One region of the Vibrio sp. NH-7 genome, then DNA from elsewhere that is predicted to be linked to it. Evidence: predicted binding sites of a transcription regulator. Region 1 holds the regulator's gene; each other region holds the start of a gene.
What was found. Region 1 encodes CRP, which controls carbon source genes, mostly activating them, when cyclic AMP is high. Its sites were predicted from a motif close to TGTGANNNNNNTCACA; they were not measured.

Region 1 (9,824 bases):
GATTGTACGAGTTTGACGACTTAATCACCGCGCCGCTGCATGGATTTAAAGATGCCGAAGATTACTACCAGCGCTGTTCGGGCATCCACCGCCTGAAAGAGATCAAAGTCCCGACGCAAATCATTCATGCCAAAGACGACCCGTTTATGACTGATGCGGTGATCCCCAAGTATGTGCTGCCCGATAACATCGATTACCGGCTGTTTGATCAAGGCGGTCATGTCGGCTTTGTTACCGGCAGCGCCATCAAACCGCGGTTTTGGCTGGAAGAAGCCCTGCCCGCCTACTATGAAAGTCTCACCGATCCGGCATAATAGCGCCTCATCTGCGAACATAAAATCTAGAGGTATTTATGATTGTTCCTTGGCAAGACATTGCACCAGAGACATTAGAAAACTTGATTCGTGAGTTTGTCCTTAGGGAAGGAACCGACTACGGAGCGGTAGAGGTGTCACTGCAAAGCAAGATTGATCAAATTAAGAAACAGCTCGAGTCAGGTGATGCGGTCGTGGTTTTCTCCGAGTTACATGAAACCGTCGACATTCAACTCAAAAACAAATTTTAGAGAACTGCATACAATGACGGTTTACTAAAGCGTGCTATAGTGAACTCCGATTACAGGAACGTATTCAACGACAAGGTTTGTCATGTCAGCAAAACATCCAATTATTGCCGTTACCGGTTCTTCTGGCGCCGGTACTACCACTACTTCAGAAGCTTTCCGTAAGATGTTCAATATGATGAACGTCAAACCCGCATGGGTTGAAGGCGACAGCTTCCATCGCTTCACACGACCAGAAATGGATGTGGAGATCCGTAAGGCGCGCGAGCAAGGCCGCCATATTAGTTACTTTGGCCCACAAGCTAACGACTTTCCTGCGCTAGCAGAGTTCTTTCGTAAATATGGCCATGAAGGTACAGGGCAAGTTCGCCGCTACCTGCACACCTTTGACGAGGCAGTACCATACAACCAAATGCCTGGCACCTTCACCCCTTGGCAAGACTTGCCAGAGAACTCCGACGTTCTTTTCTACGAAGGGTTGCATGGCGGCGTCGTCGATGGCGATGTTAACGTTGCCCAGCATGTGGACTTCTTGATTGGCATGGTTCCAATCGTGAACTTAGAGTGGATTCAAAAGTTTGTTCGAGACACTCGCGATCGAGGTCACTCTCGTGAAGCGGTGATGGATTCGATTGTTCGTTCGATGGACGACTACCTCAACTACATCACCCCACAGTTTTCGCGCACCCACATTAACTTTCAACGAGTGCCGACCGTCGATACATCCAATCCTTTAAATGCAAAAGGCATCCCGAGCTTGGATGAGAGTTTCGTGGTCATTCGCTTGCGCGGAATTAAGAACGTCGATTTCCCATACTTACTGGCAATGATTGATGGTTCATTTATGTCGCGACATAACACCTTAGTCGTGCCTGGTGGCAAGATGAGTTTTGCGATGGAATTGATCGTTCGTCCTATCCTTCAGCAACTCATCGAAACAGGAAAAATTGGCTAGAACTCACGGCTAGAACACGATTACTTTTCATACCGTGATCATGTGCACAGTTTTGCGTAGCAAAACCCAAGTAGGACCCGATTAAAATCAAGAAATCGTTTTCGAAAAAGGATACTATTTGTAACCGAAACACAAGTTGGCTTGCAGCATTTGTAAAGTGCTCTTATCCTAGTAAGCCTATTTAAGGCTTAGCTAAAACATGGAAAGCGGCAAGCGTACCCTGCAGAGGAAGTGAGATATTATGGTTCTAGGTAAACCTCAAACCGACCCAACATTAGAGTGGTTCCTTTCACACTGTCATATTCATAAGTACCCATCAAAAAGCACGCTAATTCACGCGGGCGAGAAAGCTGAGACGTTGTACTACATCGTTAAAGGTTCAGTTGCGGTTCTTATTAAAGACGAAGAAGGTAAGGAAATGATCCTTTCTTACCTAAACCAAGGTGACTTTATCGGTGAACTTGGTCTATTCGAAGAAGACCAAGAGCGTACCGCATGGGTTCGTGCTAAATCTCCTTGTGAAGTAGCAGAAATTTCATTCAAGAAGTTCCGTCAGCTAATTCAAGTAAACCCAGATATCCTAATGCGCCTTTCAGCGCAAATGGCAAGCCGCCTTCAAGTGACTAGCCAAAAAGTGGGCGACCTTGCGTTCTTAGACGTTACTGGCCGTATCGCGCAAACGCTACTAAACCTAGCGAAGCAACCAGATGCGATGACTCACCCGGACGGCATGCAAATCAAGATCACTCGTCAAGAAATCGGTCAAATCGTTGGCTGTTCTCGTGAGACAGTAGGTCGTATCTTGAAGATGCTAGAAGAGCAGAACCTAATCTCTGCTCACGGTAAGACAATCGTTGTTTACGGTACTCGTTAATCTCGATTAACTGCTGAATTTTAAAAGCCACCCATTGGGTGGCTTTTTTGTTTGTGAGCAATACAAACTAGGTAATCCCTGTTCGAACTTACCCATTGGTGCTTTCAAAAATCTTATCAGCAGACGCCGCAACAAACCCTGGATAAAGCTCGCCGTTGCTCATTGGGTAACGCTTGGCAAACTCATAGAAACCACCCGGAATAATCTCTGTGCCTTCAGTAAATTGCACGGGGACTTTGTCTGCCATAGTAGATGACTGTTCGAGCAACACATCTGGGGAGCCTTTCACCTCACCACCAAACTCATTGATGGTAAAGCCTGCATCACGCAGATGGTTGTTCACATCAACCACTTCGCCAAACGCATTTAACTGATTCACGCTCACCGTAAAGTGGTTTGCACCATAACCATGGGCAGCTAACCAAGAAGCGTATTCACTCTCTTTTGCCAACGTCTGGAAATCAGCGTAGCTAAGATTCCACAAACGTCCGCCATACAAAAACTCTGGGCTTTGCAATTGAGAGGCGTCCACCTGCTCAACCAGTTTAGCCACGATGGCCTGCAACTCGGCTGAACACTCATCGACTTTGAGTTCACTGATGAATACTTTCGGTTGCGTTGGGTCTGGATGTTCAAAATGCTTGGCGACTAACTTTTTGCTCTCAAACACATAGTCACCACAAGGGGTGTAACCAGCATCAAGGAATGGTTGAGCCAGCGTCGCAATGCCTAACGGCTCAACATTGAAGGTGCGCAAAGCAATATGGTCGTTGATCAATGCTTCGTCTTCTTGCAGAAGTTGATGCACTTTTTCAGCAGAGGGACATAAGCGTTGAATATAGTCATTCCATAACGGTTGGAACAAAACATCTGGCGTCATAACGCCTCCTTGTATCGGGGTTGTTTACGTTAAAGAGAGCTTTATTAGTATTGTTTTTCGATATAAAAGAGGCCACCTAACCAAAATGTGTCCAGAAAATCTGATTAGGTAGCCTTCAACCTGTGACGTTTAAAGTGCCTTTCGGCTAAGAAAGGCAATAAGGGAAACCTTAGTGGTTTATTATGGTTATAGATCTAACCCTGGGCTTAACGTAGCAGGCAGCAATGTTTCGCTGCCTTCCATCGAAGCCATAGGGTAAGCACAATAGTCTGCGGCATAGTAAGCGCTTGGACGTAAATTACCCGATGCGCCTGGACCGCCAAATGGTGCATCACCACTCGCGCCAGTGAGCTGACGGTTGCGGTTTACGATACCCGCACGGATATGGTCAACAAAGTATTCCCACTCACTGTCATCGGTAGATACTAGGCCAGCCGATAAACCAAAGCGTGTGTCGTTAGCCAGTTCCACCGCTTTTTCCAAACCTCGGTAGCGAACGACTTGCAGCAACGGGCCGAAGTACTCTTCATCTGGCAGTTCTGCAATCGCAGTGACATCAATGATACCCGGTGTAACAAATGCCGCCTCACCCGCTTTCGCCTCGATTAGACTCTCACCGCCAAGCTTTTGCAGATTCGCTTGCGCAGCAAGGATAAAGTCAGCGGCAGCTTTTGAAATTTGAGGCCCCATAAACGGAGCAGGCTCTGCAAATGGCTGGTCGACACGGATCCTGTTGGTTGCTTCCACCAGTTTGCTCACTAGCAGGTCACCTTTCTCACCTACAGGCACATACAAGCGGCGGGCACAGGTACAACGCTGCCCTGCACTGATGAATGCCGATTGGATGATGGTGTAAACCGTGGCATCAAGGTCGCCGTAGTTGTCAGAAATCACCATCGGGTTATTGCCGCCCATCTCTAGCGCCAGCATCTTGCCCGGTTGTCCTGCAAACTGCTTGTGCAGAATATGCCCGGTGTTTGCACTACCCGTGAATAGCACGCCATCAAGACCTTTCGAATCAGCGAGCGCTATTCCCGTCTCTTTGGCACCTTGAACTAGGTTAATCACGCCCTTTGGTAAACCAACTTGATCCCACAGTTTCATCGCAAACTCACCGGTTAGTGGCGTTTGCTCAGATGGTTTGAATACCACGGTGTTACCGGCCAAAAGGGCTGGCACGATGTGACCATTTGGCAAATGACCAGGGAAGTTATACGGACCAAATACCGCCATCACACCCAGTGGGCGATGACGTAGCACAATCTGGTTGCCTGCTGCTTCGCGCTGCGCTTCACCGGTGCGGTCATGGTATGCACGAATCGAAATAGCAATTTTACCGGCCATTGCTGCCGCTTCTGTACGCGTTTCCCAGATTGGCTTGCCCGTTTCTTTGGCAATGATTTCCGCAATCTGCTCGCTGTTCTCTTTCACTTTTTCGGCAAAGGCTAAAACAATCGCCTCGCGCTCAGCAAAGCTCATTTTCTTCCAACCGACAAACGCACTGCGTGCCGCCGATACCGCTTGCTCGACTTGTTCAGGCGTTGCACTGTCGCCTTGCCAAATCACTTCGTTGTTGTACGGGCTTTGTGAGCTCATCGGCTCGCCTTGTCCCGCAACCCATTCACCTGCAATCCAATGTGTCATAACTTCTTCCTTCAAATTCTTTATACATTCAGGCTTACTGAGCCAACATTCGAACGAATTCGCCTTCGCTTACTTTGAGTGCATCCGCTACCTCAGGAGAAAGAATCACGGATTCGGTCTCTCGGTCATAGGCCGCTTTTGCCGCTGTCGCGCGGAAATTTTCAAAAGACGTATTAGAAATTAAGTAATCGTTCGCGCTTGAATGCTCCGCGATGGTCACTTTGGCTCGGAACGAGTGACGTACCGATTCAATATTACGCACATCACATTCAACCGTTGGGCCACCATCGAAAATATCGACGTAGTTACGGCAAGTGAAACCTTCCTTTTCAAGTAAGCGCAGCGCTGGGCGTGTGTTCTCGTGCACTTCACCAATTACCGCTTGTGCTTCTTTGCTTAGCAGGTTGATGTAGATGGGCAGCTTAGGCATAAGGTCGGCAATAAAGCCTTTCTTACCGATACCTGTTAGGTAGTCAGCCATGGTGAAATCAATCGAGAAGAAATGCTCTTGCAGCCACTGCCAGAAAGGCGAATTACCTTCTGCATCAGACACACCACGCATCTCAGCGAACACCGTTTTAGAGAAGCGATGTGGGTGCTCAGCCATCATTAAGAAGCGACACTTCGACATAAGACGACCATTCAAACCACCACGGAATGTTGGTCTTAGGAACAGTGTACAAATCTCACTACATCCGGTGTAGTTGTTACCAAATGTCAGCAACTTAACGACATTGTTAACGCCCAGCTTTGCTGATGAGTGAACAATCGTACTGATATGGTAAGAGTAAAATGGGACATCCCAGCCAATTGAAGCTTCAATTCCGGTACAACCCGCTACTTCGCCAGTTTCGCTATCAAAACCGACCATTAGGTAACCTTCATCACCGGGCTCTGTAACATCTGGCTTGGTAAAACTGTACTCTGAATGAGTAATTCGGTTGGTTAACAATTCTTCGTTAACTGGTAGAGATGTAAATCCGTGACCCGATTCGACGGCGCAAGTGTGTAGTGCGTCGTAATCCGACATTGCGATAGGGCGAACAACTAGCATCGATACTCCCTCCTGATGCTCATACCAACACCACCAGCTATTTTGAAGAACAACTGGTGGTCTCGGTAGTCGAGCTAAGCATGATGACTTAGCTCAGTTAGATGTTTTAATTATTGTGTTAGCGACGCTAATGCTTTATCCAGGCGCGCTAATCCTTCTTCGATTTCTTCTTTACTAATGACAAGTGACGGCGTGAAACGCACTACGTTTGCACCCGCAACTAGTACCATTAATCCTTCTTTACCCGCTGCGACCAAAACATCGCGAGCACGGCCCTGCCACTCATCATTAAGTGCAGCACCGAGTAGTAACCCTTTGCCACGAACCTCGGCAAAAACTTGGTATTTATCATTCAGCTTAGCCAAGCCATCACGGAACAGCGCTTCACGCTCAGCAACGCCAGCCAATGTCTCTGGATCGCTCACGACGTCAACCACCGCTTCTGCCACAGCACACGCCAGAGGGTTACCGCCGTAAGTCGAACCGTGAGTACCCACTTTTAGGTGCTTAGACAGCTCTGTAGTCGTTAGCATTGCGCCAATCGGGAAACCGCCGCCTAAAGATTTCGCAGTACTTAGAATGTCAGGCGTCACGCCCAGGCCTTGGTAAGCATAGAAATGACCAGTACGACCATTACCAGTTTGAACTTCATCAAAAATCAGCAGTGCATTGTGTTTGTCACACAGTTCACGAACAGTTTGAACAAATTCGTCTGTTGGAGAGATGATGCCGCCTTCACCTTGAAGAGGTTCCATCATGATGGCACACGTGCGATCTGAGATATGCTCACGCAGCGCTTCAACATCGTTGTAAGGTAGGTGCGTCACGTCACCTGGCTTAGGACCAAAGCCATCAGAGTATGCTGCTTGACCGCCGACAGTGACCGTAAAGAAGGTACGGCCGTGGAAACCTTGTGTAAACGCGATGATTTCAGATTTCTCTGGACCAAACTTATCAGCAGCGTAACGACGCGCCAGCTTAAGAGCAGCTTCGTTCGCTTCAGCGCCCGAGTTAGCAAAGAACACTTTTTCTGCAAAGCTCACTTCGGTCAGCTTTTTAGCTAGACGCAGCGCTGGCTCGTTAGTCATCACGTTGCTTAGGTGCCACAGCTTTTGGCCTTGCTCTGTTAATGCATTCACCATTGCTGGGTGACAATGACCTAGACAGCTCACGGCGATACCACCAGCAAAGTCGATGTACTCTTTACCTTGCTGATCCCAAACGCGAGCACCCTCGCCTTTTACTGGAATCATTTCCATTGGGTTATAACAAGGTACCATTACCTCATCAAACAAACCGCGTTCTACATTATTTTCTACAGTCATTGCACATTCCCTCTCGATACCGCATGCATAGCGAATATGGTGTCCTTACTTCCATTCAATGAAATAAGATATTGTTTTGCTTTTAAGCAATTACGGCATTGTATTTACAAACAATTAACCTTTTCAATAGTGATTTATGCTTTTTATCCACACTGAAAAAGCCGAATTCCCATCATGTGTGAGTATTTATGCACGATGCTACTCGTTTTATGAAGCAATATATTCTTATAACAAAGATAAGCTCTGATTAAGCATAGGCATAGCAAGGGCTGAAAGGTAGCAATGACATAGGCTGCGAATAGTTTTTCACAGAATATTCGCCGCTTGAATTATGAAAGAAATGTTAAGAAAGGTGATCCCAGTCAGGGTTTATCGCTTCAGAAAGTTGGCGAGCAGTTCATGTCCCTGCTCCGTTTTGATCGATTCTGGATGAAACTGGACCGCATCTATCGGTAAGGTCTTATGTTGATAGCCCATAATCTCATCCATAGAACCATCTTCAAACTCAGTCCAAGCAGTTAACTCAAAACAGTCTGGCAGAGTGCCATTTTTCACCACCAACGAGTGGTATCGGGTCACGGTGAGTGGATTGTTCAAACCCGTAAATACACTTCGTCCATTGTGTCGAATAGGCGAGGTTTTACCGTGCATCACTTGCCGAGCGCGCACCACTTCACCACCAAAAACTTGCGCGATGGCTTGATGCCCTAAGCAAACTCCCAGAATGGGTAATTGCCCCGCGAAATGTTCTATCGCTTGCAACGAGATACCCGCCTCATTAGGGGTACACGGCCCAGGCGAGATAACCAAGTGCGAAGGCGCTAACGCTTCAATACCGGCAATATCAATTTCATCATTACGTACCACTTGCACATCAGCCCCCAACTCACAGAAGTACTGATAGAGGTTGTAAGTAAACGAGTCGTAATTATCGATAATCAACAGCATGGCAGAAACAAGCACTAAGTATTTCGAAGTTAGGAGCGGTATTGTGCAATAAGAAGATAGAAAGGCAAGTAATAATCGATCGGGCAATATGTTCTTAAACTTGCTCCAGATAACGATAATTAAAATAAATACAAACAAGCATTAGATACACACCGCAAATCTATCATATGATTGAGCTGCTAATAAAAGCAGATACACAACAAATAGTTACAGAGAAATATAATGAAATTTAATGCAATCGTCGCAAGCCTAGTGGCTTCGCTCGCACTGGTTGGTTGTCAATCAACGTCAGATGTTCCAACACCAACAGCAGATAAACAAACCATTGAAGAAGCTCGCACTGCACTCGCAGGTGTTGATGATTTGACTGTCGATGAGTCTGGCGTTATCTCTTTAGTGCAGACACTGCCATCGAGATACCAGTGGAATGCGACAGCAATTAAGAAAATTGGTCGTGAAGTCTCCTGCGATAACCTGCGCTACTTCGTAGACAAAGGTATGGTGGTGAACATTCACTTTAAAGGCCCTAAAGGTCGCTATGATCACTTTGACCAACAGCGATGCCTAGAAGAAGACCAATACCTATAAAAAAAGAGCCAACGTTTGTTGGCTCTTTTAAAATCTAACTATAAAGATCGCTACTGAACACAATCTTTAGCAAAGATGCTATCTGCCCAATGTGGATTATCGACAAATGGATTTCGGTTACCTTGAATGTTTTGAATCTTGGTATTTCTCTCAAATTCAAAATCATCGACGCCGTCCAGTTTGTTCCACTCAAGCAAAATACAAACATTACCCAAAGCTGTACCGTTGTCAGTCACTGAAGAGACAAGCTCTAAATCAGGGTTAGACGCATCACTATTGTCTTTTCCTTCATAGCGCGTTGCCATGTAGAACATCATACGTGCAACATCACCTTTTACCTCATCACGTGGTTCAAATGAGTCGCCATCTCTTCTGTTACCTGGCGCTTCTGTTAACTCGGTGCCCCCTTCATCAAACTCTAGGTTTCCTCGCGCCCCATTAACGCTTTCATCCGTCGGTCTTAAATGATGGATGTCCGTGTATGCCGCCGCGCGCTTATCGTTAAAGCCTCCATTTGACTTAGGATAGGTGTGTTCACGGTTCCAGTTGTCTTGACCTAAACTGCCTTGACCCGATTTTTGTCCTTTCTCTTGTGAGCGCCCGGTGTACATCAAGATCACGTTGCTACTGTTGTTCGGATCTTCATCGGTAATATCCAGAGCATCCCAAACGTCAAAGCTGCTTGAAGAGTAAGGCAACTGAGTAATCCCTGTGGATATAATCGCATTGAGCGCCGCTTTCAGTTCTGGCCCGCTTTTACCAATGGCACTATCGTAATAGCCATTAGGGTTATGGATCTCTCCTGGCGGTACGGGTGGCTCAACGATGTCAGTCTGGCAAGTGATTGACGGAATCCCTCCAACAACATGAGGATCATGCGCTTGTTCATAAGCGGCAGAGGCACCAAAGGTGCTCATCATTAATAAAGTGAATAGTGTTTTTCTCATGACTTTGATTCGGGGGGAGCAATCCCCCCTCTCCTAATTATGGTAAC
Region 2 (9,824 bases), 1.3 Mb from region 1:
CAATGCCTGTCGCGGCTCCCTCTGAGATACAGACCTTGCTCGAAGACTATGCCGCTACGGGGCTTTCTCTCCAGCAGCACCCTATTCGTTTACTCGACAAGGCGGGAATGTTGGGACGATTTACCCGTATGAGTGAACTCATGACGCGTCCGCACCAATCGTTAGTGACCGTTGTTGGTGTAGTCACAGGAAAACAAGCCCCCGGTACGGCGGCAGGTGTGACGTTTTTTACTCTTGAAGATGATACGGGCAACATCAATGTGGTGGTATGGCAAGCCACTGCAAGAGCGCAAAAGCAAGCCTATCTCACCGCCAAAATACTCATGGTGAAAGGGATTTTAGAACGTGAAGGGGAAGTCACTCATGTGATTGCAGGGCGACTCATTGATATGACCGATAAGCTCGAAGAACTGCAAAGTCGGTCACGGGATTTTCATTAAAAGACAAAAAAGGGTCCCTGAGACCCTTTTCGTTTTTAAAGCAATACTTCTTAATCGGTGAGTATATCTCTTAACCTATCTTGAGCGACCTCAACCAATAGGTCGGGTTGGAACTTAGAAATAAATCGATCACAGCCTACTTTCTTTACCATCGCCTCATTAAAACTGCCGCTAAGTGATGTGTTTAAAGTCACGTAAAGATCTTTCATTCTTGGATCGCTACGTACTTCATGAGTCAGCTTGTAGCCATCCATTTCTGGCATTTCAGCATCAGTGATCATGAGTAACAGTTCTTCGACGACATTCTTACCTTCATCTGCCCACGATTTTAGCAGCGCCAGAGCTTCAAGGCCGTCTCGGCACTCAATGATATTCAAGCCGAGTTGAGATAAGGTTCCTTTGACCTGCGCACGAGCTGTCGAGGAATCATCCACGATCAGTACGTTACGGCCAACCATTTCAGCGGCTAACTGCTCATCAAGAACACCTTCAGAAATCGACACATCGTAATCGATGATTTCAGCGAGCACTTTTTCTACATCGATAATCTCGACGATTTCTTGGTTCTCGCCATCTTTAATTCGCGTAATCGCGGTCAGGTAGTTTGAGCGCCCTGCCGTTTTTGGTGGTGGCTGAATTTCCGTCCATGCGGTATTGACGATATTACGAACTTGACCGACCAAAAAGCCTTGTACGGTACGGTTATACTCGGTAATGATTAAGTTCTGTTCTTGTGTCTCTTGGCGAGAAGGAGGAAAGCCGATCGCACTGCGAAGGTCAATGACAGGAACAGACACACCACGCAACGAAGCAACGCCAGTAATGTTGTGATGAGAGCCCGGCATTTTCGTCAACTGTGGCACTTTAATGACTTCGCGAACCTTAAACACATTAATGGCAAAGATCTGTCTACTGTTTAGACTAAATAACAACAACTCTAAACGGTTTTCACCAACTAGGTTCGTACGCTGATCAACCGTATTTAAAACTCCAGACATACCACTTCTCTACCAAAAGGTTATATAAACAAAATAGTCTAAAGAAAGACTAAGGTAAAAACTAATACCAAGACCACTAATTTGTATTTTAACAAAGTGTAGATATGGAAATAGAGACTGAGGTCAATGGCACCAGTGATGAAGACTCGGCACCTCAAACCCTCTACTAGCAAAAGTATAGTCTGCTAATAACAGAAAGATTATAGGGGTTTAGTGAAAAGATAGATAGTAAGTGAGCAACCGAAGGCATTAGCCCTCGATCACTTTCATCAATAATAGGCCGTCATAGAGCGCTTGCTTGATAAGTGCTGCTCCCGGCATGGTTGCCTGTTTGTAGAATCGAGACTCCACCAGCTCAAGATCTTGATGGTAAACAGGAAGGCTTTGCTCTTCGATGCATGTTTGAATCGCAGGATAAAGCACTTCTTTAGCTTGGTTAATCGCGCCACCAATCAATATCTTCTCAGGGTTGAAAAGGTTGATCACAATCGAAATGGCCGATCCTAGATAACGCCCCAACTTCTCTACAACATCAACCGCTAGCGCATCACCTTTTTCTGCGGCTTCACAGATGTCTTCAACAGAAATTTCTTCTATTTCTGACAATATTGATGTTTCACCGTTCGCGATACGCTCTGCCACTTCACTACGGATAGCTTGCGAACTCGCCACGGTCTCTAGACAACCGCGGTTTCCACAGTGACATTGTTTACCATTTGGGTCGATCTGAATATGCCCCAGCTCGCCAATATTGCCATGACGACCTTGCAACACTCGGCCATCGAGTATGATACCTGCGCCCAAACCATGATGGATGGAGATTAACACCGAGTTATCGTTTTCTTGAGAGTGACCAAAGAGCTTCTCCGCCAACGCCCATGCACGCGTATCGTTGGCAATGAAAACAGGAAGCCCTGTCGCCTTATAGATTTCTGGGCCAAGAGCCAAATTCTCAACATTGTAGTGTGGCATCTGCAACACAATGCCCTGCTCGGAATTCACTAAGCCAGGAAGAGTGATAGCGATACTCGTCACACGGTCAAGTTGGTCAGAATAGGTTTGGAAAAACTCGTCAATTTCATGCAGCAGGCGAGCAAGCACATCTTCTTGATCAATTTCATGAATGTCGATTTTTGTATCAATCAATACATCACCGCCCAATTCATGCAGAGCAATGGTCAAGTAGCCTCGGCCAAGACGCATCGACAAAAATTGCCAACCCTCATTGTTCACTTGCAAACCAACCGCAGGTCGCCCCCGACTGGTGGCCTCTTGCACGGTTGTTTCATGAATGAGGTGGGCTTCGATCAATTCACGAGTAATCTTGGTGATACTAGCGGGTGCCAGTTCACTCTCCTTCGATAAATCGATGCGAGAAATAGGCCCTTTTTGATCAATGAGTTTATAGACCCGTCCAGCATTGACCTGCTTGATATGATCAATATGGCCAGGTTGAGCCATGTACATAGAGTGCTCCGAATATCAACAACTAGGTAATTTTTTTACTTTGCGAAGTAATTGTGAAGAGCTTTGATAGATCGCCGTGACAAGTGTCACGTATAAACATGTTTCTTTGTGTACCCAGTCAAATAGCGAAGGCTTTATCACATTTCATGCTCTATTTTTTTGCATAAATAATTATGTATTTTTCCTACCCGTCTAAAATTACTAATTATCACGCAGAGTCAGATCAAGGAGATCATAATGACCTCACCACAAAGAAGAACAAAAATCGTCTCAACACTCGGACCTTCAACAGATAAGCCTGGAATATTAGAAGCAATACTCGAAGCGGGCGTGAATGTCGTTCGCATGAATTTCTCGCATGGTACCGCCGACGACCATCGCCAACGCGTAACTCGTGTACGCAACATCGCCGCTAAACTGGGTACACACATTGCGATTCTTGGCGATTTACAAGGGCCGAAGATCCGTGTTTCGACGTTTGCAGAAGGAAAAATCCACCTCAATGTCGGTGACAATTTTACGCTCGACAGCGCGCTTCCTGCGGGTCAAGGCAATCAGGATGCCGTAGGTTTGGATTACAAAGCGCTGCCTCAAGATGTGTCTGCGGGTGATGTTCTTCTGCTCGATGACGGGCGAGTCCAATTGAAAGTCATTGGCGTCACTGACACAGAGGTTCGTACCAAAGTGACCATTGGTGGTGCGCTATCCAATAACAAAGGCATCAACAAAAAAGGCGGTGGCCTTTCCGCCGATGCCCTGACTGAAAAAGACAAGAATGATATTAAGCTCGCGGCCGAACTCAAAGTCGATTACCTAGCGGTTTCTTTCCCACGTAATGGCGAAGACATGAAATACGCAAGACGCTTAGCGCGCGATGCGGGGCTTCACGCTAGGCTGGTTGCCAAAGTAGAACGAGCAGAAACCGTTGCGACCGAAGAGAATATCGATGACATCATTAAAGCTTCAGACGCCGTCATGGTCGCGCGTGGCGACCTTGGTGTGGAAATAGGTGACCCTGAGCTAATTGGCGTGCAAAAACAGCTTATACGACGTGCTAGAGCGTTAAATAGAACCGTCATTACTGCAACACAGATGATGGAGTCGATGATGGAAAACCCAATGCCTACACGAGCCGAAGTGATGGATGTCGCCAATGCTGTGCTCGATGGCACCGATGCAGTGATGCTATCTGGCGAGACTGCCGCAGGTAAATACCCATTAGAAACCGTACGATCCATGGCAGAGGTCTGTTTAGGAGCCGAGAAGATGGCCGACATCAACCGTTCGAGCTATCGAATGGAAGAGGTTTTTGAAAGCAGCGAAGAGACAATCTCGATGTCGACCATGTTCGCCGCCAACCATATGCGCGGCATAAAAGGCATCATCACATTAACCGAATCGGGTCGTACCGCATTGATGACATCTAGGTTGAGCTCTGGTTTACCTATTTTCGCTTTATCGCGTAACGAAGCGACGCTGAATCTCTCAGCGCTGTATCGCGGCGTCTTTCCGGTTTATTTTGATTCTAAAGGAGATACGGGGTTAGTTACGGCTCAAGCGGCGGTCGAGACCCTAAAACAACGAGGGCTATTAGACGATGGTGACCTTGTGATCATTACTCAGGGCGATGTGATGGATGTGGTTGGTTCAACCAACTGTATGCGTATTCTGTCTGCCTAACCAGATCATAAAAACGCAATAGGGAGCGATGCTCCCTATTTCATTTCTTGTGGAATAAGCTGGCTATAGGTTTCAACGAAACGAAAGCCGGCGTCGAGTCCCAACTGATAGTCATGCAACAAACTCTCCTTTTCACTCAACAATGAGCTTGAACGCAGCGGCTCTTCGGGCTTAATCTGGACAATAAAACAATCATCTGGCGGTGCTTGGAGAAAATCTTGGGTTAACGAGTAGGTCTGATAATGAACCATCAACATATCCGCCAACCCAGAATCAAATTTATCTCCAAGAAGGTGGCTAAGCCTGTAGATATCATCGGCTCCAAATAACCAACGCCCGCCATTCAATGCCTCAAAATGGTTAAGCTCGGGTTTATGTCGATGCGCTCGAGAAACCTGCTCGTTCAAGAAGGTATTCCAATCAGATTTCCATTGTATTAATTTACTCTGCCAATGGCCTTGGATAGAGTTGAATGAATCGCGAAACCATTCAACCGCCTCCTTTTCAACGACTTCCGGAGTGTCCGACACCAAATCGTCGCCTTCAGTTCGAATCACAACAATGCATCGAGCTTCGCGGCGCCATGCTTCCTGTACGGGTATTGACGCAGACACACCACCATCTACGTATATACCATGTTCAAATTCGACCGGTTGATTGTACAACCGTGGAATCGCACAGGTCGCTATTAGGACTTTTTTCCAATCCTCACTGAGCATTGGCAAATAGTGGTCCATCAACTTGTGGGTGTCGGTTACCGCTGCAAACGCTTCTCGCCCGGCGAGCACCTGGCGTCCCATATCAATATCAAGACGATACGGATAGTCAGATACACGATCGAGCGCCCAATCTAAACCCAAAAATTGGCGACGGCGAATATAGCTAAACAGATGGAAAAACTGTGGGTCTGTGGTCAAATCGAGAATAAAGGATTTTCCAATACCACGCTGACGACAAAGAAACGCACATAAATTCAGCGCACCGGCTGACGTACCGTAGAAGGAATGAAAAGGATCGAAGTTTGATAGGAGAAAGGCATCTAATACACCAGAGGTAAAAATACCCCTTTGGCCGCCACCTTGAGCAACCAACGCATTTTTACCGCCGGTGTACTTTTTGAAGTTCTGAAGATCGAGTTGTACCGCAGCGTTTGTCACGACACCGCTATTTCGCATTCAAAACTCTCTACATTGTCGATATCGCGACAACGCCAAATCCAATTAAAACGGAAAAGACGACAGCCGTGATGATTAGGGCATATTTGAGATCGTGTTCCATAGACACCTCCTTCTTGTTTAACAAAGTAATAACATCACTGTGAATCATCTTCAATAATTGCGTTTTTTTTGTGCTTAATTATGGCGTTAGCATCACAATTAGTAGGTGTATTCAATCTTTGGAGCCAGTATGAACTTTGTTATCCGCGCGGGAGTTTTCTTATGTTTACTCGGAGCAACTCACGGCTATGCAGCCGAACTGTATATCACGCCATGGGTGGGATATACCCTAGGCGGCAGTGTTGAAAACCAAGATGGCGATGACTTTGATCTTGAAGCGTCTACTAATTTGGGATTGAGTGTCGAAACCGATCTAGACAACGGACGAATAGGCTTGTTTTATACTCGACAAGCCACCAAAGTAGAACAGGTCAACTTGGATTCTGATGTGCACTATTTGCATTTTCAGAGCAGCATCCAATATGAACTGAGTCAGGATTTTTCTTCTTATCTAGGGCTTGGATTAGGAGGTTCTTACGTAGATGCAGAGTGGGTAGACGACAAACTTGGTTTTTCAGCATCAATTTTCGGCGGGTTCGAATACCAAATTACCGACTATCTTGCGGCAAATGTTCAAGCCCGATGGTTAGGTACCGTCGTTGACAATGACACTAAAGGAGTATGTAACCTCCCGACAACTGGCTCTGATTCTTGTGTGATTCAATTTAAAACATCTTGGATGAACCAGTTCTCTACCAACGTCGGCTTAACTTGGCGTTTTTAATCAAGCTTTTGGGGGGAGATCCCCCCTATTGCAGCCAACTTAAAACGAGTACTTAATGCCCAGTGCGCCACCAACTTGTAGCTTCGCGCCTGAATACAAGTCCAACTCTGGGTGGATTTGGCCATACATGTTCCAACCTTTACTGATGTCCCACTTTAAGCCAAGTGGTAATCGAGCGCCGAACTCCTTACCTTCCCACTCGCTCCAACCGCCTACGCCAACGTACCATGATACGGGCATACTTTGATCAAACTCGCCACGCGATATGATGTAATCAAAAGCACCGCCATCGTTACCAATGGTAAAACGATACTGGTTATCGATTTCAACCACAACACTCAGGTCTTGGTCCAATGCCATCCCTACCGACAAGTCTGTTTTTTGTGGTTCATCAGCACTAGAAGAAAAAGAAACAGCGAAAAGTAGTGTCCCTAGTGCACCTGAAAAGAGCGCTTTGTTCATACAAACCCCATATCTTAGACAATATAAAACAGCGTACAATTATCCTGTATCAGGCCTCCTTAGTGTCAGACAAAAGTTAATGCGCCGCAAAGATGCCGCCTACAAGAGCAGCGATTTGTAACAAACCAAAACATACGTCGCGGAGTCTCTGACTTTAGTACAAACAAAAAAAGGAGGCCTAAGCCTCCTTTTCGCAATTTAGATGAGTAGGTGGGAATTAACCGTGGTTACGGATCCACTCATCCATTTCAGTTTTCAGGTTGTCAGACTTAGTACCGAAGATAGCCTGAACACCACCCGCAACAACAACAACACCCGCAGCGCCTAGTTGTTTTAGCTTGTCTTGGTCAACGGCAGCTGTGTCAGCTACTGCAACACGTAGACGAGTGATACATGCGTCTAGACCAGTGATGTTTGCTTTACCGCCAAATGCAGCAACCAACTCACCTGCTAAGTCAGAACCTGTTGCAACAGATGCTTCTTCAGATTCGTCTTCACGACCTGGAGTTTTAAGGTCCATCGCTTTAATTACCGCACGGAACACTACGTAGTAGATTGCAGCGTACACAACACCTACAGCAATCATCAGACCCATCTTCTGTGCGTTACCAGAAAGAACTAGGAAGTCGATTAGACCGTGTGAGAATGAAGTACCGTGTACAAAACCTAGAGTGTTAGCCACTACGTATGCAGAACCTGCTAGTAGAGCGTGGATACCGTATAGTACAGGAGCTACGAATAGGAATGAGAATTCGATTGGCTCAGTGATACCGGTTAGGAATGAAGTCAGTGCAGCAGACGCCATGATACCCATTACTTTCGCGCGGTTCTCTGGTTTAGCAGAGTGAGCGATAGCGATAGCAGCAGCTGGTAGACCGAACATCTTGAACATGTAACCACCTGCTAGCTGACCGAAGCCGTTGCCCGCAGCACGAGATGCTTCATCAGCAACTAGGTAACAAGTTAGTACGCCGTTTTGAGTTTCGCCTGCAGCGTTAACACAAGTACCTGCTTCGAAGAAGAATGGTACGTTCCATACGTGGTGTAGACCGAATGGGATTAGTGAACGCTCAACGATACCGTAGATACCAAACGCAACTTGTGGGTTTTGGTGAGCAGCCCAGTCAGAGAATGATGCAATCGCACCACCGATTGGAGGCCATACAACAGACAGTACGATACCAAGACCGATCGCTGTGAAACCAGTGATGATTGGCACAGCACGCTTACCAGCGAAGAAGCCAAGGTATTCTGGAAGTTGAATTTTGAAGAAACGGTTGAATGCCCAAGCAGCCACACCACCGACAAGAATACCACCTAGTACACCTGTGTCGATTTTCTCAACACCCATGATGCCAGCCATAACACCAAGTGTTGCCGTCATGATGCCGTAACCAACGATTGCAGCAAGACCTGCTACACCGTCGTTGTTAGTAAAGCCAAGTGCTACACCAACAGCAAATAGAAGTGCCATTTGGCCAAATACTGAGCCACCCGCTTGTTCCATTAGGTTAGAAACGATATCTGGAATGAAGCTTAGGTCGGCAGCACCCACACCTAGTAAAATACCTGCAACTGGTAATACTGATACTGGTAGCATCAGAGCTTTACCAACTTTTTGCAGGTTAGCAAAAAGGTTCTTAAACATGTTTATGCTCCTGAAAAGTTTATAAGATTTATTGGGCTCTAACGGCACACCCCCGTAGCCTTAAATGTTAGCACCCAGAAAAAATGTAACCACTTATGTCACTATATTTTCTGCCTCTAAATATATATTGAGGGTTAACAGTCTTACTAGCGGGTTACGAAATTAAGTTTCAAACTAATAGATAGATCACAATAAAAACCGCATACTGAAATGCTTTACAAGCATGGTAAACATTTGTTTTTAAATAACTATTTTGTAAATACGATTAATTTCACCGAGTAAATAAAATAGGCAGCATTGTTATTTTATGTAACAAATTTACAAAAGTGATATTTTCAGCTCTCAAGTTCAACAAAATTAGTAAACAAAACCAGCCAAACGCTTGCGTGTGATCTAAATTACAAAAAAAAGGAGCTCCCGCTCCTTTTTTAATCAACTTTCATTTTCTATCTCAAAAAAAGATTTCTAAAGTTTTCGCTGGTTTTTTCTCCAACTTCACCAAGAGAAAGGCCTTTCAGCTGCGCAATGTAGGAAGCAACCTCGACGACATACGCCGGTTGGTTCTGTTTTCCTCGATGCGGGACAGGAGCCAGATACGGAGAATCAGTTTCGATAAGAAGTCGCTCTAAAGGCAGCGCTTTGACGACCTCTTTCAGCTCTGTTGCCTGTCGAAAGGTAACGATACCCGAAATCGAAATGTAAAAACCTAAGTCCATCGCAGCTTCAGCAAACGCAAGATCTTCAGTGAAGCAGTGGATGACCCCACCACACTTCTCAGCGCCACCATTACGCAATATATCGAGTGTATCTTGCCTAGCGTTGCGCGTGTGAATGATGAGTGGCTTATTCAGTTTTACCCCAAGTTCAACCTGCTGCTCAAATCGCAGTTTTTGTAAGTCTGCAGTTTCTGGCTGATAGTGGTAATCCAAACCAGTTTCACCGATAGCAACAACACGCGAGTGAGCAGCGTAGTCATGCAATCGGTCCAACGCAAAATCGCTTTCTACGTCGAGTGGGTGGACACCACAAGAAGCATAAACGTTGTCAAAAGGTTCTATCATTTCCAACATCTTTGGAAAAGAGTCTAACGTTACCCCTACTGAAAGAAGCTCTGTAACGTTTGCCGCT
Region 3 (9,824 bases), on a different replicon from region 1:
CTCTCACTGATTCGCTCATGGGCTAGAATCGATGCATCAGCGGCATCTTGCAGGCGCCATTCAAAGCCTGATGGCTCGCAATCAAGCTCATGCATCGCTTTCTCATCACGATAGAGCTTATTGAGATCTCGAGTCAGTGCTTGAACACCTTGATGGCGTTCAAACTCAAGCAAGAACCATTGCAGTTGATCATCATGATTCCATTCTGCCGTTTGGCCAATCTCCGCGCCCATAAAGTTCAGCTTCTTGCCTGGTTGCGCGTACATGTACCCTAAGTAAGCTCGTAAGTTTGCTGTTTGCTGCCACTCATCACCCGGCATCTTATTGTGAATGGAACCTTTGCCGTACACCACTTCATCATGGGAGAGCGAAAGCACGTAGTTTTCGCTGTGTGCGTAAACCAATGGGAAGGTAATCGTGTTGTGATGGTACTTACGGTGAACTGGATCTTCTTGAATGTATGACAGCGAGTCATGCATCCAACCCATGTTCCACTTGAACCCAAAACCAAGTCCGCCCATAAAGGTTGGAGCCGAAACGCCAGGGAAAGCGGTCGATTCTTCTGCAATCGTCATCGCATTTGGGAAGTACTTATAAACTTCTTCGTTCATCCACTTCAAGGTCGCAATGGCATCGTAGTTCTCGTTGCCGCCGTCGACGTTGGGAATCCATTGGTCATGGCTGCGCGAGTAATCCAAGTACAGCATAGAGGCCACGGCATCCACGCGAATACCGTCAATATGGAACTGTTCGAACCAATAGAGCGCGTTGGAGACAAGGAAACGACGAACATGCTCACGACCTAAATCGTAAATGTATGAGTTCCAATCTTGATGCCAACCACGTCGTGGGTCTGGATCATGGAACAACGGCGTGCCGTCAAAATTCGCTAAGCCGTGGTCATCGGATGGGAAGTGCGCTGGCACCCAGTCAAGTACAACACCCAATCCCGCTTGGTGGCACTGATCGACAAAGTACTTAAAATCATCTGGTGCGCCATAACGGCTGGTCGGCGCGAACAAGCCTACAGGTTGGTAGCCCCAAGATCCGTAAAACGGGTGCTCGGAAACTGGCATAAGCTCAACATGGGTGTAGCCCATCTCCACCAAATAAGGAATCAACTCATCGGCCAGCTCGCGATAATTAAGAAAATCGCCGTTGTCGTCCCTTTTCCATGAACCGACATGCAACTCATAAAACGAGAGGGCTTCTTTGCGTTTCTCTGTGACAGGGCGGGTTTGCCACTTTTCATCTTGCCACGCGTAGCGAGAGTGGTCATAGGTTAACGATGCAAACGATGGGAATTGCTCAGAGTGTGCGCCCCACGGATCGGCTTTGTGTGGTAGCCCCTCACCATTAGGTCCTTTCAACTCGAACTTGTATTGGGTCCCTTCCGGCAAGTTAGGCACAAACAAACCCCAAATACCGTAATCTAAACGCTGCATTGGCGTGCGGCGTCCATCCCACTGGTTAAAATCCCCAACTAAGCTACATGCGCTTGCATGCGGAGCATAAACCAAGAAACGCGTACCGCTGATCTGCTTACCGTCACGTTCAAGGGTAATGAACTGCGCACCCATGTGCTTGTACATCTCTTTTGGCGTATGCAGGTCATCGTATTCCGCATAAATATTGTGATACTGATAAGGGTCGTCGACGATTTGCTCTGTCTCTCCCCACTGCACTGCAAGTTGGTAGTGGGTGAAATGTAAGTCACGTTTGTCCGCAAGAATAAAGCCTGACGCATCTTCGCGCGTCAATTCAATCGGGTCTTCGCCATCAATCAACAACGAGACCGAGTCTGCGCCGGGCATCCATACTCGGATAGCGCCGTCGTCAGCATCAAGGTATGGACCAAGGAATGAAAATGGGTCAACAAACGTTGCATGAGAAAGCTGGTTATACGCTTGCGTTTTTTTGTCCAGAATAGCCGTTTTCAAATGTATCTCTCCCTAACCGAACTTTCATGTATCGACTTGGCACTGTGAATGGGTGAATTCTGTCCCTATCCCTCACCATTGGGGCACGGTATTAGCAAGCAAAAAGAAACCATCACATAGGCTAAGTTGATATTATTGTTCTAATTTATAAAAAAGCCCGCCATATGATTGCGGGCTTAAAATAGCGTTCTGAAAGTGTACTGAATTACGCTTTTACATAGAGTGACTAAGTCGATATTTTTCTATGTAAAAGGTGAAAGCAGCGACTATTTGCTTACCTTAGCACGAACTTCTGTCAGCTTGTGAGCAATACGGTTCACGCCTTCCTGCGCAAACACTTCATCTAGGTTCATCGACAACTTACGACGCCAGTTTGGATACTCGTCGACCGTACCTGGAATGTTAACAGGTTGATCCATTTCCAACCAATCTTCTAACTGAACACTCAGCAAGGTTGAAGCGCCCGCAGCCACATGCAGCTGCAACGCTTCGGCTAAATATGAATCCATCGGAACGTACTGAGCGTCACGGCCCACGCCTTCTGGTAGGTAACCGTGCCATGCTACAGAATCTAGAATGCCTTGCTTACATTCTAAGCGGCCTTCAAACAAGCCTTTGAGCTGTTCTTCGTCTGGATACAAGCCAAGCTCTTGACCCATTTTAAGGTCATCGCAGTGCCAGAAGCCTCTCAATGTCGGCATATCGTGAGTACATAGCGCAGACATAGATTGCTCAGCGTAATGCGCCGGAGAGATAAAGCCACCGTCATCTTCCGACGTTTCGAAGAAGAACACCTTGTAGGAGTGAACGCCAGCATCACGAAGAATTTCAACAATTTCATCCGGCACGGTTCCTAAATCTTCACCAATCACACTACATTGGTGACGGTGCGATTCAAGCGCCAAGATTGCCAGCATGTCTTCAACTGGGTAGTAGATGTACGCGCCTTTGGTCGCGTTTTCACCTTTTGGAATCCACCATAGACGCAACAAACCAAGCACGTGGTCAATGCGAAGTGCACCACAGTGTTTCATGTTGGCACGCAGAAGCTGGATGTACGCATCGTAGCTTGTCGCTTTCAAGACTTGAGGATTAAGTGGTGGTAAGCCCCAGTTTTGACCCAATGGACCTAAGATATCTGGTGGCGCGCCGATGCTGGCATCAAGGATCAAGTTACCATTATCCGCCCACGTTTCCGCGCCAGAGTCCGCCACGCCAACCGCTAGGTCACGATACAGCCCCACAGACATGCCTTTCTCTTCAGCCAGTGCTTGCGCTTCTTTGATTTGAGAGTCTGCAACCCACTGCAAGTACATGTAAAGATGCACTTTATCTTGGTTCTGAGTAATAAACTTCTGCACTGCGGCATTATCAAATTGACGCAGTTCTTCAGGGAATACAGGCCAGCCCCAAACGTTGTTATCTTCAGCATGCAATGTCGCGTGCAGCGCATCAAATGCCGCTTGGTGGACTAGGCTGTCGCCACCTTGTTCAACAAAGGCCAAGAATGCTTGAGCGCGCTCGCTGTTTTTGTCGAGGTGACGTTTCTTAAACTCATTGAACAGCAGTGGCAGCACACTCATTTTCAGTTCTGACACTTCGGTGTAGTTGACCCAGTGAGAGTCACGCGCTTTTTGTAGGCGTTGCTGGAATTCCGCACTGCCTACCATTTGCTGCGCTTCAATGCTCAATGAAAACTCAGGCACTGAGCTCACGTCGATGTATAGGATGTTTAACCAACGACGAGAAGACGGGCTATATGGGCTCGCCCCTTCTGGGTTGGCAGGAAAGAGTGAGTGAATTGGGTTTAAGCCAACAAAATCACCACCGCGAGAGGCGATATCCGCAACCAGCTGTTTTAGGTCGCCAAAGTCACCCATCCCCCAGTTGTGCTGAGTGCGAAGTGTATAAAGTTGGACACTTGGGCCCCACATTTTTTTGCCGTTTTCGATGTCTGCTTGCTTGAAACACGCTTTTGGCGTCACGATCAGCGTCATCTCGTATGGCGACTTGCGACGCTTACGTGTCACGGTCAATTTGTGGTAACCCCAAGGCAAATCACTTGGTAGTGCAAACACTAAAGGGCCACCCTCTTTGCGCTCATCACGCACGATCTGAGACTGAAGATAGCCTTCAAGTACCTCTCCTTGCTCAGTCGCCAGCTGCCAGCTAAATTCGCTTTCTCGGGCACTTGCACCCAAGTTCAATGCCACCTCTACAGGCTCGCCATCACGAATTACTAATACTGGTTCAAGCACATCTTTCTTATGCTTTTTCTCTGCCGATTGTAGAAGAGTTTCATCATTGGTTACGTCGTAGCCTAAAGACGCAAGTAAGTGACGGATCGTTTCGTCCTCAACTTTTGCTTCATCTCCCCACGCGCTTACGTAGCTGTCGGCAATTCTTGCCATTTCAGCGACTTGTTTTAATGCGTTTTGTTCTTTCATCGCTCTCTCCGAAGGACTGCGTATACCTTCAAAATGTAGGGTATTTAATAGATTAAAAGAGTGAGCCAAGACCCGAAGGTCTTGGCTTTATAAGTAAATTAGCGTTTTACTGACTCTAATTTCCAAATGTTGTTCACATAGTCTCGAATTGAGCGGTCTGATGTGAACTTGCCAACCAAGGCGGTGTTGAGAATGGCTTTCTTCGCCCAACCTGCTTGGTCTTGGTATTGTTTGCCCATCTCTTCGTGCGCTTGAACGTACGATGCAAAGTCAGCCAAACATAGGTATGGGTCGCCACCATCAAGCAGGCTATCGAATGTTGCTCGTAGCAAGCCAGGTTGACCTGGAGTGAACTCATCACCCGTTAGCAAATCAAGCGACGCTTTCAGCAGTGGATCCGCGTGGTAGTAGTCGTAAGGGTTGTAACCTTGTGCTTTCAGCGCTTGTACACCCTCAACGTCTAGACCGAAGATGTAGATGTTTTCATCACCAACTTCTTCACGAATCTCTACGTTTGCACCATCCATCGTACCAATCGTTAGCGCACCGTTTAGCGCCATTTTCATGTTACCGGTACCTGATGCTTCTTTACCCGCTAGCGAGATTTGTTGAGAAACATCTGCCGCTGGGATGATGATCTCTGCCATGCTCACGCGGTAGTCAGGAATGAAGACCACTTTTAGCTTGTTGCCAATACGTGGGTCGTTATTGATCTTCTCAGCAACCTTGTTGACCGCAAAAATGATCTCTTTCGCTAGGTGGTAACCCGGCGCAGCTTTGGCAGCGAAGAAACACACGCGTGGCGTACATTCAAAGCTAGGATCATTGATGATGCGGTGGTAAAGCGACAAGATGTGTAGCAAGTCTAGGTGTTGACGCTTGTACTCGTGCAGACGCTTAATTTGAACGTCGAAGATCGCGTTAGTATCAAGCTCGATGCCCATGTTTTCTTGAACCCAATCCGCCAAGCGCTGTTTGTTTTGCTTCTTAACGGCCATAAATGCTTTTTGGAACTTCGCATCCGTCGCGTATTGAGCAATGCCTTCAAGTAGCTCTAGTTTTGCAGGCCATTCTGTGCCGATTTTCTCTGAGATGAGGTTAGACAAACCTGGGTTACAGAACTTCAACCAACGACGTGGTGTAATACCATTAGTTACGTTTGTCAGTTTACCTGGGAAGATCTCATTGAACTCAGGGAACAGGTCTTTTTTAACCAGTTGTGAGTGCAGCGCTGCAACGCCATTCACCTTGTACGAACCAATCACACATAGGTTTGCCATGCGAACCATACGGTTGAAACCTTCTTGGATGATAGAAAGCTTCGCTTGCTTCTCACCATCACCAGGCCACATTTTACGAACTTCTTGTAGGAAGCGGTGGTTGATTTCAAAGATGATTTCCATATGACGTGGAAGTAGACGTTGAATCAACGACTCTGGCCATGTCTCTAATGCTTCTGGTAATAGCGTGTGGTTGGTGTACGCAAAAGTATTCGCGCTGATTTCCCACGCTTTATCCCAAGACAGACCTTTCTCATCGACAAGGATGCGCATCAATTCAGGAATCGCAATCGTTGGGTGCGTATCGTTTAGCTGAATCGTTTCTTGCTTTGGAAGATCCGCGAGTGCAAAACCTGCCGCTTCATGACGACGTAGAATGTCGCGTACTGATGCTGCTGAGTGGAAGTACTGCTGCATTAGACGCAGAGTTTTGCCTTTCTCGTGGTTGTCGTTCGGGTACAGAACTTTGGTGATGTTGCCTGCATCGATAAGTGAGTGCTGCGCTTCAAAGTAATCACCGTTGTTAAAGCTCGCAAGTGAGAATGGAGCAATCGCCTGACATTCCCAAAGACGCAGTGGGTACACCGTGTCTGATTCGTAGCCCACGATTGGTAAGTCCCAAGGCATCGCTTTTACCGTCATGCCTGGTACCCATTTACGAACTTCTTTGCCATTCACATATTCAACGTCAACGTGACCGTAGAAGCCAATCTCTTGTGCCAATTCTGGACGAGCCACTTCCCAAGGGTAGCCTTCAACACCACGCCATGCGTCTGGCGCTTCTTTTTGACGGCCTTCTTCGAAAGATTGCTTAAACAAACCGTACTCGTAGTGCAGACCGTAGCCCACAGTTGGGAATTCTTGAGCCGCACATGAATCCATGAAACACGCCGCAAGACGACCTAAACCGCCATTACCTAGCGAAGGGTCACGCTCTTCTTCAAGTAGGTCCGTCAGGTTTTGGCCCAGCTCAGCCATCGCTTCAGTGATTTGCTCGTAAAGGCCCATGCTGATGAGGTTGTTACCCGTCAAGCGGCCAATGAGGAATTCAAGTGATAGGTAGTTAACGCTTTTTGCGTTTTGGATTTTAGGATCTTGTTCCGTTTTTAGCAGATCGAGTGTCGTTATCTCTGCTAACGCCTTACCCATTGCTAGGTACCATTCACGTGCCGTTGCTGTCTCTTCGGTCTTTGCATACGTTGCTGAAAGGTGCATTTTCACGTCATGTTGGAAAGTCGCTTTATCAAAGCTTGTCTGTTGCGTAGGTTTCATTAGAGAAATCTCACTTATTGGTTCTAATTCATCTGAGGCATATCGTGCATGGGCACGGCTAGCAAAACATCCTCCTCCAAAACGGCTTATTAGGAGGAGGGCTCAGGGCGTAGAGGGAGGACACCTCAAAGCAGAGTGATCTGACTCTCAGTTCACTATTCCTGAGCGCAGACCCTGGTGATTGAGATCACACCATCAACGAATTAACCCTACATCCTGTTTATGAAACTTGTTGGTTCAGAAAAACAACCAATTGATGGATATGTATACTTGATCACATTAAGTTTTCATCTGTTACTCAGTTTTCATCATTTTCGGTGCAACAAAGGATAGAAGTCGCACTCACAACTCGCAATAAAGGTGACAAGAGTCACAATTTAGGGGCGTAGATAACAACAAAGTGTGAATTACACAAAAATCTCGTGGTTGATCAATAACTGTGGGGTTCGTTCTCAAGTAACATCGCTGTCAACAAGGCCTATTGGCTATTTATTCACCACCCCTAGCAGAGTGAATAACAACAATTAGGGGTATTGAGCAGGGAAAAGAAGATGTGGATTCCTTCTAAGTTAACCCGACCGGGTCGATTACATAATGCTATCGTTCGTCCGCGAGTTTTAGATTTGTTGCAACAAGCCCCTTGCTACAAACTGGTCCTTTTCCGCTCTCCGGCGGGGTATGGCAAAACCACGATGGCGGCTCAATGGCTATCGGACAAAGTTAACGTCGGTTGGTACAGCATAGACGAAAGTGACAACGACTCTTTCCGTTTTATGAACTACCTATTACAAGCATTGAACAAAGCAACCAACAACGCTTGCCCTAACGCGCAAAAACTCGCCGAGAAACGCCAGTTCTCCTCTCTTCATTCTCTGTTTGGCGAAGTCTTCTCTGAAATGTCGGCGTTCCATCAAGAGTGCTACCTCGTGCTCGATGATTATCACCTGATCAGTGATGAAGAAATCCACGAAGCCATGCGTTTCTTCCTCAAGCACATGCCAGACAACCTAACGCTTGTCGTCACGAGTCGCGCCGCGCCTCCATTGGGCACCGCAAACTTACGCGTTCGTGACTTGATGATTGAAATTGGCAACGAGCTGTTGGCGTTTGATACCGAAGAGACCACAAGATTCTTTAATCAGCGTGTGGCTGATGGCATTGATGACATTACCGCAAACAACCTACGAGCGTACGTTGAGGGGTGGCCTTCCGCATTGCAACTTATCGCGTTGCAAGCGCAGCATCAGCATAAAACCTTAGCCCAGTCCGCCGAGTCATTTTCTGAATTTAACCATGCTCATCTATGGGATTACCTTGTCGAAGAGGTGTTTGATTTACTGGATGCAGAAACTCGCTTATTCCTACTCCAGTGTTCTATCCTTGATCACTTCAATGATGAGTTGGTGTCTGCCCTCACCCAGCGTGATGATGCGCTGAGCATGATTGAATCGTTAAACCGCTTTGGTCTGTTCATTCACCCGCTGGAAGGCGAACAAAACTGGTATCGCTTCCACAATCTGTTTGCGGAGTTCTTAACGCACGAACGCTCTGCGCGTATTCCCCAGCAGGAAACCGAGCTACACCAAACCGCAGCGAAAGCGTGGCTGAAGCTCTCTTCTCCTCATCAAGCGCTTTACCATGCGCAAAAAGCAAAAAATAGCCAGTTAATTGCCGACATCTTGCTGCAATATGGGTGGAAAATGTTCAATGGCGGCGAGCTGCAAAGTGTCGAAAAGGCCATTGAGACGCTCAGCCCTGAGCAACTCTACAGCGAACCGAAACTGTGCATGCTTCAGGCTTGGCTAGCGCAAAGCCAGCACAGATACAATGATGTTGGCGATTTGCTCTCTAAAGCCGATGCGCAAATGAAAGCCTTTAACGTGGTTTTAAGCACCAAAGAGCAAGGCGAGTTCAACGCACTACGTGCCCAAGTTGCAATTAACCAGAATGAGCCTGAAAAAGCCCTTGAGCTAGCGGAATTGTCACTGAGCCAACTCGACAGTACCGTCTATCGTAGTCGTATCGTTGCGACCTCTGTTGTGGGCGAAGTTAACCACGTATTAGGCCACTTAAGCCGTGCACTGCCAATGATGCAACAAACCGAAAAGCTGGCAAGACAATACCAAGTCTACCACCAAGCCTTATGGGCCATGCTGCAACAAAGCGAAATCTTGATCGCTCAAGGTTACGTTCAAGCCGCGTACGAAGTGCAAGACAATGCCTTCAAACTGATAGAAGAGCAGCAGTTACAACAAGTTCCCCTGCATGAGTTTCTGCTTCGTGTTCGAGCGCAAATCCTTTGGTGCTGGAACCGCTTAGATGAAGCGGAAGAGTGCGCATACAAAGGGCTTGATATCCTAGGGAATCACAGTCCAAGTAAGCACTTACATAGCTACTCAATGTTGGCGCGTATTGCCATTGGCCGAGGGGAGCTCGACAAAGCGGGTAAGTTCATCGACCAAATTGTGCATCTGCAGAAACAGTCAACCTACCACGTTGATTGGACAGCGAACGCCTCACTGTCATTGATTTTATTCTGGCAAGCGCGCGGCGATCTGGAGGCCATTCGTCAATGGCTGGACACCACCGTTAAGCCAGAGCAAGCGTGTAACCACTTTACTCAACTTCAATGGCGTAACATTGCCCGCGCGCAGATTGCACTGGAAGAGTTCGAGCAAGCGGAGCAAACCTTAGCTTTCTTGCAAGAACAAGCAAACAATAACGAATTGCTTACCGACACCAACCGCAACTTGATTGTGGAAGCGGTTTTGGCTATTTCTCTCAAGGACGAAGAGAAAGCCCGAGATCGACTTAAGCAGGCGTTGGCGCTGACCAATCAGACGGGTATGTTGGGCAACTTCTTGGTTGATGGCGCGAAGATTGGC

Region 2: the regulator CRP is predicted to act here: its motif matches at 2,981-2,996, upstream of mlc (sugar metabolism global transcriptional regulator Mlc).
Region 3: the regulator CRP is predicted to act here: its motif matches at 7,116-7,131, upstream of ACUALS_RS14915 (glycogen/starch/alpha-glucan phosphorylase).

What each region holds. Positions count from the first base shown of each region.
Region 1 is NZ_CM132187.1:264,144-273,967, reverse strand. It holds gene ACUALS_RS01320 (hydrolase) at 1-314, shown strand, start outside; gene ACUALS_RS01315 (YheU family protein) at 353-565, shown strand; gene ACUALS_RS01310 (phosphoribulokinase) at 648-1,517, shown strand; gene crp (cAMP-activated global transcriptional regulator CRP) at 1,759-2,391, shown strand; gene ACUALS_RS01300 (2-oxoadipate dioxygenase/decarboxylase family protein) at 2,480-3,271, opposite strand; gene astD (succinylglutamate-semialdehyde dehydrogenase) at 3,458-4,915, opposite strand; gene astA (arginine N-succinyltransferase) at 4,950-5,969, opposite strand; gene ACUALS_RS01285 (aspartate aminotransferase family protein) at 6,080-7,294, opposite strand; gene ACUALS_RS01280 (aminodeoxychorismate/anthranilate synthase component II) at 7,664-8,242, opposite strand; gene ACUALS_RS01275 (hypothetical protein) at 8,465-8,830, shown strand; gene ACUALS_RS01270 (endonuclease I family protein) at 8,881-9,777, opposite strand.
Region 2 is NZ_CM132187.1:1,998,429-2,008,252, forward strand. It holds gene ACUALS_RS09155 (error-prone DNA polymerase) at 1-440, shown strand, start outside; gene ACUALS_RS09160 (chemotaxis protein CheV) at 491-1,438, opposite strand; gene mlc (sugar metabolism global transcriptional regulator Mlc) at 1,688-2,905, opposite strand; gene pyk (pyruvate kinase) at 3,143-4,585, shown strand; gene ACUALS_RS09175 (patatin-like phospholipase family protein) at 4,621-5,760, opposite strand; gene cydH (cytochrome bd-I oxidase subunit CydH) at 5,771-5,863, opposite strand; gene ACUALS_RS09185 (outer membrane beta-barrel protein) at 5,993-6,586, shown strand; gene ACUALS_RS09190 (hypothetical protein) at 6,626-7,048, opposite strand; gene ptsG (PTS glucose transporter subunit IIBC) at 7,266-8,696, opposite strand; gene ACUALS_RS09200 (TatD family hydrolase) at 9,143-9,824, opposite strand, start outside.
Region 3 is NZ_CM132188.1:112,206-122,029, reverse strand. It holds gene glgB (1,4-alpha-glucan branching protein GlgB) at 1-1,940, opposite strand, end outside; gene malQ (4-alpha-glucanotransferase) at 2,207-4,387, opposite strand; gene ACUALS_RS14915 (glycogen/starch/alpha-glucan phosphorylase) at 4,486-6,939, opposite strand; gene malT (HTH-type transcriptional regulator MalT) at 7,491-9,824, shown strand, end outside.